DNA from 2 places in the Streptomyces sp. NPDC093598 genome. Region 2 is predicted to be linked to the other one. Evidence: riboswitches for the same ligand, from Rfam matches in the RefSeq annotation. Region 2 holds a riboswitch; the other holds the start of a gene.
What was found. A riboswitch is a leader RNA that binds a small molecule or an ion and turns the genes downstream of it on or off. The one in region 2 is predicted to bind thiamine pyrophosphate.
Positions count from the first base shown of each region.

Region 1: linked by a shared signal. The riboswitch ahead of ACIRDU_RS26320 (thiamine ABC transporter substrate binding subunit) and the one ahead of thiC (phosphomethylpyrimidine synthase ThiC) in region 2 are both predicted to bind thiamine pyrophosphate.

Region 1 covers NZ_JBIWIV010000010.1:99,731-106,729, forward strand. The annotation lists gene rlmN (23S rRNA (adenine(2503)-C(2))-methyltransferase RlmN) at 330-1,436, shown strand; TPP riboswitch at 1,461-1,567, shown strand; gene ACIRDU_RS26320 (thiamine ABC transporter substrate binding subunit) at 1,692-2,729, shown strand; gene ACIRDU_RS26325 (ABC transporter permease) at 2,768-4,369, shown strand; gene ACIRDU_RS26330 (ABC transporter ATP-binding protein) at 4,369-5,388, shown strand; gene ACIRDU_RS26335 (maleylpyruvate isomerase family mycothiol-dependent enzyme) at 5,414-6,211, shown strand; gene ACIRDU_RS26340 (LAETG motif-containing sortase-dependent surface protein) at 6,269-6,958, opposite strand.
Region 2 covers NZ_JBIWIV010000003.1:182,703-189,701, forward strand. The annotation lists gene ACIRDU_RS12630 (hypothetical protein) at 14-877, shown strand; gene thiC (phosphomethylpyrimidine synthase ThiC) at 953-2,737, opposite strand; TPP riboswitch at 2,730-2,919, opposite strand; gene ACIRDU_RS12640 (YibE/F family protein) at 3,592-4,839, shown strand; gene ACIRDU_RS12645 (SsgA family sporulation/cell division regulator) at 5,333-5,767, opposite strand; gene ACIRDU_RS12650 (IclR family transcriptional regulator) at 5,866-6,591, opposite strand; gene ACIRDU_RS12655 (DUF5326 family protein) at 6,921-6,999, opposite strand, start outside.

The DNA of each region.
Region 1 (6,999 bases), on a different contig from region 2:
GACATCATTGCTCGCGCGTGCCCGGCGTCATGCGCAGGAACACTCGGTTCCGCGAGGCTGAGCGAATCCTCGGTTCCTGTCTGCCGTGCGTCTGGACCGCTTTCGGTCCCACGAACGCGGCGATCCACTGGCTGTCGACCGAGCGCCGGACCCGGCACGACCTCGAAGTGACGCGAGCGTTCAGCAGCGGTGATCGCGGCAACCGAGCACGTCGGGCGGTCCTGAGCCGTGCGAAGCCGACCAACGCTGACAGGTGGCACCCACGGGTGACCGCCCCCACCCCACTCCGGCCTGGGCAACCGGAGTTGATCTGCGACACTGGGAGGGTTATGCCTGCACCCGGAGAACTCACTTTCGTCGCCCCCCGCGGAGCCAAGAAGCCGCCGCGGCATCTCGCCGATCTCACTCCTGCCGAGCGCAAGGAGGCCGTCGCCGCTGTCGGGGAGAAGCCGTTTCGTGCCAAGCAGCTCTCGCAGCACTACTTCGCGCGGTACGCGCATGATCCGGAGCAGTGGACCGACATTCCGGCCGGTGCTCGCGGGCGGCTGCAGGAGGCGCTGCTGCCCGAGCTGATGACCGTCGTGCGGCATCTGTCGACCGACCAGGGCACCACTCGTAAGACGCTGTGGCGGCTGTTCGACGGGACGCTCGTCGAGTCGGTGCTGATGCGCTACCCGGACCGGGTGACCATGTGCATCAGCTCGCAGGCCGGATGCGGTATGAACTGCCCGTTCTGCGCGACCGGGCAGGCCGGGCTGGACCGCAATCTGTCCACAGCCGAGATCGTGCACCAGATCGTGGACGGCATGCGGGCCCTGCGGGACGGGGAGGTGCCCGGCGGTCCCGCGCGGCTCAGCAACATCGTCTTCATGGGCATGGGTGAGCCGCTCGCCAACTACAACCGGGTCATCGGATCCATCCGGCGGCTCACCGATCCTGAGCCCGATGGCCTCGGCCTGTCCCAGCGCGGCATCACCGTCTCCACCGTCGGGCTCGTCCCGGCCATTCACCGGTTCTCCGACGAGGGCTTCAAGTGCCGCCTCGCCATCTCGCTGCACGCCCCCGACGACGAGCTGCGCGACACCCTCGTCCCCGTGAACACGCGCTGGAAGGTCCGCGAGGTGCTGGACGCCGGCTTCGAGTACAGCGCCAAGTCCGGGCGGCGGCTGTCCATCGAGTACGCGCTGATCCGGGACATCAACGACCAGGCGTGGCGCGGTGACCGGCTCGGCCGGATGCTCAAGGGCAGGCCGGTGCACGTCAACCTCATTCCGCTGAATCCGACGCCCGGGTCGAAGTGGACGGCCTCCCGGCCGGAGGACGAGAAGGCGTTCGTGGAGGCCATCGCCGCGCATGGTGTGCCGGTGACGATCCGGGACACTCGTGGTCAGGAGATCGACGGGGCGTGTGGTCAGCTCGCCGCCACCGAACGGTAGTCTGACCGCCGTAAGAACATCTGCATATTCCGACAGGGGAGCGCCACAGCGCTGAGAGTGCGGCACACGGCCGCAGACCCTCCGAACCTGGCCCAGGTCATTCTGGGTAGGGAGATCGGTCACCACTCGAGCTGTTGCGTCCTGCCCGGGACCCCGGAAGTCCCGGGCAGGACCGCGTCTTCTCCTGGTCACTCCAGGAGGAATCCAGTGAACATCAACGCAAAGCGGCTGACGGCGGCGGTCGTCGGACTCGGCATGGCCGGCACGCTCGCCGCGTGCGGGTCGTCCGACGGCGGTCAGGGGTCCGGTGACTCCAAGACCGTGACGCTCGTCAGCCACGACTCGTGGGCCGCGTCCAAGGACGTCATCGCGGCCTTCGAGAAGCAGTCCGGCTACAAGGTCGACGTCCTGAAGGACGGCGATGCCGGGCAGGCCGTGAACAAGGCCATCCTGACCAAGGACAACCCGCAGGGTGACGTCTTCTTCGGCGTCGACAACACCCTGCTGTCCCGCGCCCTCGACAACGGCCTCTTCCAGCCGTACGAGGCGAAGGGCTCCGACCGGATCAAGGCCGAGTACCGGGTCGATCAGGAACAGCATCGCGTCACGCCCGTCGACACCGGCGACATCTGCGTGAACTACGACAAGAAGTACTTCGCCGATCACAAGCTGGAACCGCCGCGGAGCTTCGACGATCTCGTCAAGCCGCAGTACAGGAACCTGCTCGTGACCGAGAACGCCTCCGCCTCCTCGCCCGGGCTCGGCTTCCTGCTCGGCACCGCCGCGAAGTACGGGGACGCCGGCTGGGAGGGCTACTGGAAGAAGCTCAAGGCCAACGGCGTGAAGGTCGTCGACGGCTGGGAGCAGGCCTACAACGAGGAGTTCTCCGGCTCGGCCGGCGGCAAGAAGGCCAAGGGCGACCGGCCGCTCGTCGTGTCGTACGCCTCCTCGCCGCCCGCCGAGGTCGTCTTCGCCGACCCGAAGCCGAGCACGGCGCCGACCGGGGTCGCCGAGGGCACCTGCTTCCGGCAGGTCGAGTACGCGGGGCTGCTCAGCAACGCGAAGAACACCAAGGGCGGCAAGGCGTTCCTGGACTTCCTGATCAGCGAGCGGTTCCAGCAGGACATGCCGCTCAACATGTTCGTGTACCCGGTGCGCGAGGGCGCCCAGGTGCCGCCGGAGTTCGTGCAGTACGGGCCGCAGGCGAAGGACCCCGAGACCATGGACCCGGCGAAGATCGCCGACCATCGCGACCAGTGGGTCAAGTCGTGGACCTCACTCGTACTGAAGTAGCCGTTCGGAGGCGGGGCGCGGCGGCGCGGTTCGGTCTGCTGGCCGTGCCGGTCGCGTTCTTCGCCGTCTTCTTCGCCTACCCCGTCGCCGCGATCGTCGCGCGCGGTCTGAAGGCCGACGGGACCTGGCACCTCGCACGGATCGGGGAGGTGCTGGCGCAGTCCGACGTCCGGCACGTCCTGTGGTTCACCACCTGGCAGGCGCTGGTCTCCACCGCGCTCACCCTGCTCGTCGCGCTGCCCGGCGCGTACGTCTTCGCGCGCTTCGACTTCCCGGGCAAGCAGGTCCTGCGGGCGGTGGTGACCGTGCCGTTCGTGCTGCCGACGGTCGTCGTCGGTACGGCGTTCCTGGCGCTGGTCGGGCGGGGCGGGCTGCTCGACGAGCTGTGGGGCGTACGGCTGGACACCACCGTGTGGGCGATCCTGCTCGCGCACGTCTTCTTCAACTACGCGGTCGTCGTCCGGACGGTCGGCGGGCTCTGGGGGCAGCTGGACCCGCGGCAGGAGGAGGCCGCCCGGATGCTCGGGGCGTCCCCGCTGAAGGCCTGGCGGCAGGTCACCCTGCCCGCGCTCGCCCCGGCCGTGGCCGCCGCCGCACTCATGGTCTTCCTGTTCACCTTCACCTCCTTCGGCGTCGTGCAGATCCTCGGCGGGCCCACCTTCTCCACCCTGGAGGTGGAGATCTACCGGCAGACGTCCGAGATCTTCGACCTGTCCACGGCCGCCGTGCTGACGCTGATCCAGTTCGTCGCGGTGGGCGCGATCCTCGCCCTGCACGCCTGGACCGTGCGGCGGCGGGAGACCGCGCTGCGGCTGGTGGACGCGTCCGTGACCGCGCGCCGGCCGCGCGGCGCGGGGCAGTGGGCGCTGCTGGGCGGGGTTCTCGTCACCGTCGCCGTGCTGCTCGTGCTGCCGCCGGCCGTGCTGGTGCAGCGGTCCCTCGGTGCGCCGGGCTTTGGCTACTACCGGGCGCTGACCAGCGAGGACGGGGGAGTGTTCCTGGTCCCGCCGATCGAGGCGATCGGCAACTCGCTGGCGTACGCCGTCGCCGCCACGCTCATCGCCGTGGCGATCGGAGGGCTCGCCGCGGTCGCGCTCACCCGCCGGGACGCCGGGCGGTTCGTGCGCGGCTTCGACGCGCTGCTGATGCTGCCGCTCGGGGTGTCCGCGGTGACCGTCGGCTTCGGGTTCCTGATCTCCCTCGACGAGCCGCCGCTGGACCTCAGGTCCTCCTGGATCCTGGTGCCGCTCGCGCAGGCGCTGGTCGGAGTGCCGTTCGTGGTGCGGACCATGCTGCCCGTGCTGCGGGCGGTGGACGTACGACTGCGGGAGGCGGCCTCGGTGCTGGGTGCCTCGCCCTGGCGGGTGTGGCGGGAGGTGGACCTGCCGATGGTGCGGCGGGCGCTGCTGATCGCGGCCGGGTTCGCCTTCGCCGTGTCCCTCGGGGAGTTCGGCGCGACGGTGTTCATCGCACGGCCCGACCGGCCGACGCTGCCGGTGGCCGTGGCCCGGCTGCTGGGGCGGCCCGGGGACCTCAACTACGGCCAGGCGATGGCCCTTTCGACGATTCTGATGGTGGTGTGCGCCGTGGCCCTGCTGGTGCTGGAGAGGCTCCGCACGGACCGGACGGGGGAGTTCTGATGCTGCTGGCTCTGCAGGGTGCGACGGTCCGCTTCGGCGGGCGTGCCGTGCTGGACGCCGTCGATCTGGAGGTCGCCGACCACGAGATCGTGTGCGTGCTCGGACCCAGCGGCAGCGGCAAGTCGACCCTGCTGCGGGCGGTGGCCGGGCTCCAGCCGCTCGACTCCGGGCGGGTGGTGCTCGACGGGCGCGACCAGGCAGGCGTGCCGGCGCACAAGCGCGGGGTCGGGCTGATGTTCCAGGACCACCAGCTGTTCCCGCAGCGGGACGTGGGCGGAAACGTGGCCTTCGGGCTGCGGATGCACGGCGAGTCGAAGCGACAACAGGCTGAACGAGTGCGGGAGTTGCTGGACCTCGTGGGGCTGCCGGGCGCGGGCCGCCGGGCCGTCGCCGCGCTGTCCGGCGGGGAGCAGCAGCGGGTGGCGCTGGCCCGGGCGCTGGCGCCGAGCCCCCGGCTGCTGATGCTGGACGAGCCGCTGGGACAGCTCGACCGGTCGCTGCGGGAACGGCTGGTCGTCGAACTGAGGGAACTGTTCGGCCGGTTGGGCACGACCGTGCTCGCCGTGACACACGACCAAGGGGAGGCGTTCGCGCTGGCCGACCGGGTCGTGGTGATGCGGGACGGGCGGATCGCCCAGTCCGGTACGCCCCTTGAGGTGTGGCAGCGGCCCGCCGACGCGTTCGTCGCTCGCTTCCTCGGCTTCGAGAACGTGGTCGAGGCGACGGTCGGGACGGAGGCCGCGGACACGCCGTGGGGCAAGGTGCCGGTGCCGGAGGGAGCCCCGCAGGGCACGCGCACGCTGCTCGTGCGACCCGCCGGAGTGCGCTTGGTGCCCGCCGACTCGGGGCTGCGCTGCACGGTGACCGCTCGCACCTTCAAGGGCACCCATGTCGCCGTCCGCCTCCAGCCGGAGGACGCCCCCCGTCTGGAGGCGGCGTGCGCGCTGCGGGCCGCTCCCGAGGTGGGGGACCGGGTCGGGGTGGAGTTCGACGCGATGGAAATCGTGGTGCTCGCCTGATCGTCCGCGCCCTAGGGTGCGGGGCATGACGCCACTCGCACACGACCGCTATTGCGACGAGATCGCCCACCAGATCGGCCTGTTGAGGAAGGTGGTGATCTCCGGGGCCGACCTGTCCGGCACCGTGCCGACCTGCCCCGACTGGTCGCTGGAGGAACTCGTCCGGCACACAGGCGGCGCCCTGCGCTGGGCGGAGCTGATGGTGCGGACCCGGGCCGAGGAGGAGGTGCCCGAAGAGCAGGTGCCGGGCGCGGCCGGTCCCGAGGCCGTCGGCGACGCCGCCGCGCTGGACGCCTGGCTGGCGCAGACCGGCGAGCAGGTCGTCGCCACGCTGCGGGAGGCCGGACCGGACACGAAGGTGTGGGGCTGGGCGGGGATCGCGAGCTCCGGGTTCTGGGCCCGAAGGATGACGCACGAGATCACCGTGCACCGCGCCGACGCCGCACTCGCCGCCGGGCTGCCCTACGAGGTCGCGCCCGATGTCGCCGCCGACGCGATCGACGAATGGCTCCAGATCGTGGAGTACGTGCAGCGGACGGAACCGCACGACGTGGTGGGGGAGCTGGTCGGCCCGGGCCGCAGCATCCATCTGCACGCCACCGACACCGGACCCGACCTGAACGCCGAGTGGGTCGTCGAACTCACCGAGGACGGTGTCCGCTGGCGCCGGGGCCATGAAAAGGCCACGGTCGCCCTGCGCGGGCCCCTGACCTCCGTGTTGCTGGCCTTTTACCGCCGACTACCGTTGAATGCCCGGCAGTTGGAGGTGCTGGGCGACCGGGAACTGCTGGAGTTCTGGCTGGAGCGGGCGACTTTCGGGTGAACGGGACGTGGCCCGCCCCCGGATCGGGGACGGGCCACGTCACGGTGTGAGCGGGCGTCAGCTGTCGCTGTCGGCCCCACGACGGCGCATGCCGAGGAACACCGCACCGCCACCGACGACGACCAGGGCCGCCGCGATGCCGGCGATGAGGCCGGTGTTGGAGTCGGCGCCGGTCTCGGCGAGGTTGGAGTCACCGGCCGGGGCGGGCGCGTTGCCCGCCGGGGAGGTGCTCTGGCTCTCCGACGGCTCCGGAGCCGGGGTCTCGGTCTCCTCGGCCGGCTGGGAGGGGGAGGCCGAGGGGGTGGGCGTCGCAGGGGGAGTCGAAGCCGGGGGCTCCTCCTCCTTCTTGCAGGCCGTGGCAGGGGTGACGAGGTTCGGCTTGATGTCCTCGTCGACGTACGGAGCGGCCTTGACGTGGATGCGGTACTCGGCGTTCGGCTTCCAGTCCTCGGCGAAGGTGATGGTGGTGCCTTCGCGCGAGCCCTTCACCTCCTGCTCGCCGATCTTCTTCACGTCGGCGCCGTTGTTCTCCAGGTACACCGTGACCGTCGCCGGGACACCGGCGGGGTCCACGTCGGTGACGGTGATGACGCCCTTGTCGCCGTCGCACTTCGCCTCGGCGGAGAACTCGTTGATGTTGCAGGCGAGCGCGTTGCCGGCGGTGCCGAGCGCGAGCGCGGCCGAGGCGGAGACGACACCGAGGATGCGCACGGCGCGTGCGCGGCGGGATACGGACAGAACTGCCACGTTTGTCCTTTACAGGATTGCTAAAGCGGGGGGTTGAGGCA
Region 2 (6,999 bases):
GGAGCATCGGGGGATGCACATGAACAGCGTTCCGCAGCACCTGCTGAGCGAGGACCGCCAGGAATACGAGCGGATCCTCGATGAGGCGCTGCGCTCCGCACCACACCGTCCCGAACTGGCCGCTGTCGGACAGCGGCTCAACCCCGAACAGCTGCGCACCATGGCGCTGAACGCCACCGCGCTCATCACGGCCGCCGCGTCGACCGAGTACCAGTACTACGTCAAGGTCCGCGACGAACTGCGTCAGCCGGCGTCGTCCGCCTCGACGGCCGTGCGCGAGTCCGGTTCCTCCGAGCCGGGTGCGGGCGCGTCGGGGCTCGCCGCCACCATGGGCGTCGCCGAGGCCACCGGCGCGGGCGCCGTCGCCGTCGTCGCCGTCCTCGCACCCGTCCTGGCCGGAACCGCGGCGGCGATCTTCCTGCTCGTCGGCTACATCCTGCAGATGCTCGACCCCGAGCAGGGATTCGCCCGGACCATGCTCACCACGGGCTGGGTGTTCGGCGCCGTGACCGCGGTGGCGATCCTTGTCGCCGCGGTGGGACTGCTGCTCACGGCCCTGCGGAACAAGCCCACGGCCGAAGGCGGGCCGTACGGCGAGCTGCTGGAGGAAGTGGCCCGGGCCAAGGAGGCCTGGCACGATGCGCTGCTGGAACGCGGCGTCCTGCCCTTCCTGCGGGAAGCACTCGTCGACCCCGGCGCGGCCGCCGCGCTGCACCCCACGCCCTCGTCCACGCCGGTCAGCCGCATGCCGCACCTCGGCTACGACCGCCCGGGGTTCACCAGCCCGGACGACGGCGACCGCGGCTCGCGCCCCAGCTTCAGCAGTCCGGACTACACCAGCCCGGACTTCGGAGGACCGGAGCATCAGCCGGAGTAGCCGTCGGATCCCGTCCGAGCAGGCACCTCCCACAGGCCGGGGGACCATCGGCCCCCGGGCCTGTGCGCGGCCGGGTCAGTCCGCGATGGGCAGGTACACACGGTTCCCGCTGGCCGCGAACTCCTTCGACTTCAGGGCCATGCCCTCCTCGATCTCGGTCCGGGTGCCGCCGTGTTCACGGCGGATGTCCTGTGAGATCTTCATGCTGCAGAACTTGGGACCGCACATCGAGCAGAAGTGAGCCGTCTTGGCCGGCTCGGCGGGCAGGGTCTCGTCGTGGAACTCCCGTGCCGTGTCCGGGTCGAGGGCCAGGTTGAACTGGTCCTCCCACCGGAACTCGAAACGGGCGTCGGAGAGGGCGTCGTCCCACTCCTGCGCACCCGGGTGTCCCTTGGCGAGGTCGGCTGCGTGGGCGGCGATCTTGTAGGTGATGACGCCGGTCTTGACGTCGTCACGGTTCGGCAGGCCCAGGTGCTCCTTGGGCGTCACGTAACACAGCATCGCCGTGCCCCACCAGGCGATCATCGCGGCGCCGATGCCGGAGGTGATGTGGTCGTACGCCGGGGCGACGTCCGTGGTCAGCGGGCCGAGCGTATAGAACGGAGCTTCATCGCAGATCTCCTGCTGAAGGTCGATGTTCTCCTTGATCTTGTGCATCGGGACGTGGCCCGGGCCCTCGATCATGGTCTGAACGTTGAAACGCTTCGCGATCCGGTTGAGTTCCCCGAGTGTGCGCAGCTCCGCGAACTGCGCCTCGTCGTTGGCGTCCGCGATCGAGCCGGGCCTGAGGCCGTCGCCGAGCGAGTACGTGACGTCGTACGCGGCGAGGATTTCGCAGAGCTCCTCGAAGTTCTCGTACAGGAACGACTCCTTGTGGTGCGCGAGGCACCAGGCGGCCATGATCGAACCGCCGCGGGAGACGATGCCGGTCTTGCGGTTCGCCGTCAGGGGCACGTACGCCAGACGCACGCCCGCGTGGACCGTCATGTAATCCACGCCCTGCTCGGCCTGTTCGATGACCGTGTCCTTGTAGATCTCCCAGGTCAGCTCTTCGGCCCGGCCGTCGACCTTCTCCAGGGCCTGGTAGAGCGGCACGGTGCCGATGGGGACGGGAGAGTTGCGCAGCACCCACTCGCGGGTGGTGTGGATGTTGCGGCCGGTGGACAGGTCCATGACCGTGTCGGCGCCCCAGCGGGTCGCCCAGGTCATCTTCTCCACCTCCTCCTCGATGGAGGACGTCACCGCCGAGTTGCCGATGTTGGCGTTGACCTTCACCAGGAACCGCTTGCCGATGATCATCGGCTCGATCTCCGGGTGGTTGACGTTGGCCGGCAGCACAGCCCGGCCGGCGGCGATCTCGTCGCGCACGACCTCGGGCGACACGTTCTCCCGGATGGCGACGTACTCCATCTCGGGCGTGATCTCGCCGCGGCGGGCGTACGCGAGTTGCGTGACCGCCTGTCCCTCCCTGCCGCGGCGCGGCTGGCGCGGCCGGCCGGGGAAGACCGCGTCCAGGTTGCGGAGACCGCCGCGGGGCGAGGTGTGCTTGATGCCGTCGTCCTCGGGGCGGACGGGGCGGCCCGCGTACTCCTCGGTGTCACCGCGGGCGATGATCCAGTTCTCGCGCAGCGGCGCCAGGCCCCTGCGGACGTCGGTGTCGACGAGTGGATCGGTGTACGGACCCGACGTGTCGTACAGCGTGATCGACTGGCCGTTGGTGAGGTGCACCTGACGGACCGGCACGCGCAGGTCGGGGCGGGTGCCCTCGACGTACGCCTTGTGCCAGCCGATGGACTTTCCGGCCTCCTCGGACTTCTCGTCCTGAACGGAGGCAGGCGTGCGTGCGTCCTTGCTGGTCATCAGACCTACTCCCTACGCCGGCATTACCCGGTAACAGGTTCGGCGGTCGACGCAGCGGTTTCCGTCCGGCGACGTTTCGTGTGAAACATCACTCGACTCCGGCGATGTTTCATGTGAAACATCGCTGGGACGGAGGTCAGCGCCCTCTCAGCCCGGTGCTCCGAGCTCCCGCGTGTACAAAAGGTGCCCCCACGCTAGCGGCAATTCTGGCGCGGTGAACAGAGGGCCCCCCTCGTTCTTGCGATGATCGGTCGGTGACCACGACGCAGCGTCCCCCCTACCCACCACCCGAGCCGCCCCGCGGATCCGGCGCCGGAAACGGCGACGGCCGTGGCAACGGCCATGGTTTCGCCACCGGGGCCGGGAGAGAGCCGACCAGGGGGCAGAGCCCTGCGCCCGGGTACGGGCGTGGCTCGGATTTCGCCCCCGGGGGCGGCGGCGAACGTGGTCCCGGCTCCGACAGCGAGTACGGCTCGGGTACCGGCGGAGAGTACCGCTCGGGCTCCGGCGGTGAGCGTGGTCCCGGCTCCGGCGGTGAGTACCGCTCGGGTACCGGCGGTGCATACGGTTCCCGTCCCAGCGGTGAGTACGGGCCGGGCTCCGGTGGCGGCCAGGGTGGCGGCTATTCCGGTGGCGGCCACGGCGGTCCCGTCGGGGGGCAGGGCCCCGGCCCCCGTGGCGGGCACGATTCAGGGTCGGGCGGAGGTGATGGGCACGGCCACGGTGGAGGCGACGGGCACGGTGGAGGCGACGGGCACGGTGGAGGCGACGGGCACGGAGGGCACGGCCCCGGCTCCGCACCGGGTGGCGGGCATGGACACTCGCACAACCACGGTCCGGCCACGCCCGTCTCCATGCACCTGCGCAAGGTCATCGCGGCGGTCCTGATCCCGTTCGCCGTGGCGGTGCTGGTCGGTCTCGCCGTGCTGTGGCCGGGCGGCGCCCCGGCGCACGAGCGCACCGGCGTCGGCTTCGACCGGCAGACGCAGGATGCCACGGTCACCAAGGTGGTCGAGGTGAGCTGCAGGGAGGCCGGCGCCTCGGGCGTTCCGCCGACCGGCGACACCTCCACCGCGGAGGGTTCCTCGGCGGTGCAGCAGGAGAAGGGCACCTGCAAGCGGGCGACGATCCGGGTCGACAGCGGCGACGACAAGGGCCGTACGTTCACTGAGATCGTCCAGCCGGACCAGTCCCGCCAGTTGCACGAGGGCCAGGAGGTCGTGGTCGCCTACGAGCCCTCGGCACCGAAGGACCTGCAGTACTCGGTCACCGACATCAACCGCCGTCTGCCCATGGCGCTGCTCGCCGGCATCTTCGCGCTCGCCGTCGTGGTCGTCGGGCGGCTGCGGGGGGTCATGGCCCTGGTGGCGCTGGCCATGAGCTTCCTGGTGCTGAACTTCTTCATCCTGCCCGCGATCCTGCAGGGCTCGAACCCCTTGGTCGTGGCGGTGGTGGGCGCGAGCGCCATCATGCTCATCGCCCTGTACCTGTGTCACGGCCTGTCGGCCCGGACTTCCGTGGCGGTGCTCGGCACCCTCATCTCCCTGCTGCTGATCGGCATCCTGGGCTCGGTGTTCATCGACTGGGCCGCGCTCACCGGCAACACCGACGACAACACCGGCCTGATCCACGGCCTCTACCCGACGATCGACATGAGCGGTCTGCTGCTGGCCGGCGTCATCATCGGCTCGCTGGGCGTACTCGACGACGTGACGGTCACGCAGACATCGGCGGTCTGGGAGCTGCACGAGGCCAATCCGTCGATGGGCTGGCGCGGGCTCTACCGCGCGGGCATCCGGATCGGCCGCGATCACATCGCCTCGGTCGTCAACACGCTCGTCCTCGCCTACGCGGGTGCGGCGCTGCCGCTGCTGCTGCTGTTCTCGATCGCGCAGAGCAGTGTGGGGACGGTCGCCAACAGCGAGCTGGTCGCGGAGGAGATCGTGCGCACACTGGTCGGTTCGATCGGCCTGGTCGCTTCGGTGCCGGTCACCACGGCCCTGGCGGCGCTGGTCGTCTCGGCCGACCGCCCCGGAGCGGAGCCCGCCCCGGAGGCCTCCGTGGCGGCACGCGGGGGGAGGGGGAGGCGCCGCAAGCGCTGACGCGTCCGCGTGGCGGAGGCCTGTGCACAGCATCGGGCGCAGCGGATGAAGCGGCCCCGCGCTCAGGCCGCTCCGCTGTGCGACGCCCGGCCCCGGGGAGCGGCGCCGACTCCGAGCGACTCGGCCTCAGGCCCCCTCCCGGACGTCGGGGCCTCGCGGCGTCCCGCACATCAGTGAACTCGGCAGCGCCTCGCACACCCGTCGTCTCGGCAGCGTCCGGCATGTCCGTCGTCTCGGCCGCGTGCAGCACATCCACCGCCCCGCGGGCGTCCCGCACACCCGCCGCCTCGGCCGCGCCGCACATTCGCCGGCCGGTTCGCGCCGCGCCTCCCGGCGCATCAACCGCAGCGGCCGGGCCTCCTCCGGCGGAAAGAGCCCCTGCCCCACCGCGAGAAGATCGCCCGGTCATACGAAGATCGCAGGAAGAAGCGTTCCTGCACAGCTCGGCGGCATCCGGTGAAGCGTTACTCCACCGTGCCGCCGGATCCATGTGTCAGCCGGCGCCCTGCTCGGCGAGGATGCGGTCCAAGGCCTCGTCCAAGTGGGCGTCGAAGTCGGCGAGTGAGCCCTCCTGGCCCAGCGGCACCAGCTTGTCCGTACGGTCGAGGAAAGCGACGAGCGGTGCCGTCGACGACCGGAACAACGCCTGGTCGCTGCCCACCTGAAGCCGGATCAACACCTCGCCCAACGCGTCGGGGTCGACGGGCGTGACCCGCACATCGCCCTCCCCGCACGGCCGGCCGACCCCGTCGATCAGCAACTCCCGCCCAAAAGCCCACGTCACCGGGGCATCACCGGGCAAGTGGAAAGTCAGCCGGACGGCATAGGGATCACTGGACTCATAGCGCAGCTCCACCGGAATGCGGAAGGAGAGCTCCTCGGACACGAGAAAGCTCATCATGACCTCTGCTTGTACGGACTCGCGCATCGATAACCCCGTCATTCGCCGTGACTGGCCGGGAACGAACCTCTGACACTTGGTGGAATCTTGCTGAACGTACACAGCAGATCACAAGGAGTGAGTTTTCACATACTGATAGAGAGCGCGAGCGAGCCGAGCACGCGCCCCATCTCGGCCTGCAACTGCCGGGCCGCGGGCAGCAACCGGTCGGCCTGGTGTGCGGGGAGTGAGATGGCCATCGTCGCGGCCGTGGTGCCGAGGGTGAGCGGAATCGCGGCGCAGACCGTGCCCAGGGCGTACTCCTGACGCTCGATCACCGGTTCCATGCGCCGGATCCGCTCCAAACGCCGGAGCAGGCTGTGGTTGTCGCGCACCGTGTACGGCGTGAGGGGCTGCACCGGGTAGCGGTCGAGGTGGTCACGGCGCGCGTCCTCGTCCAGCTGGGACAGCAGGCACTGCCCGACGGCGTGCGCGTGCCCGGTCTCCCGGAAGTCGGCCCACTCCTCGACCGCCGGGTTGCCCGGGGTGTCGGAGACGCACATGACCTCGACCTCGCCCTCGCGGTACACCGCGTAGTACACGGGGACGCCCAGGACGTCCCGCCAGTGCGCGAGCGCGTCGACGACCGTGCTGCGACGTTTCTGCCGCGCTCCGCTGCTGCTCAGCCGCTCCGCCGCCGCGCCGAGGAAGAACAGGCCCTTGTCCCGGCGCAGATAGCCCTCGTGCACGAGCGTGCGCAGCAGGTGATAGGTCGTGGGCAGCGCCAGCCCGGTCTCACGGGCCAGTTGCTTGGCGGGGGCGCCGTACTCGTGCACGGCGACGGTCTCCAGCAGGCGCATCGCGCGCTGCACGGATCCGATGAGGGTCGGCGGAGGTGCCGGTGTGGAGGGGGCCGGTGGCCCGGAGGATGCCGCCGACCGGGGTTGCGCGGGGACGGCGCGGAGGTGGACGGGTGCGGTGTCAGCCGGGACCAAGGGTCTCTCCCGAAGCGCGAGGGGGCAGCCCGTGCGGAGGAACACGGGTGGGGATGTATGCCGCTCGCGGGGAAGTCCCCGCGTCGAGTTCCGGACTCTATTCGCCTGCCACCGCGCGCAGACCGCCCCGCCCGGAAACTTCCCTCGCCCGAGGGAACCGGCGATCCCAGGCGTTTCCCGCTACCCCCACCGGTTTCCCACCGGTCTCACCAGTCGCTGCGCGACGAGGAGCTCGACGTGAACTTCCGTACGACGTAGATCAGTCCGCCGACCAGTGCCACGAAG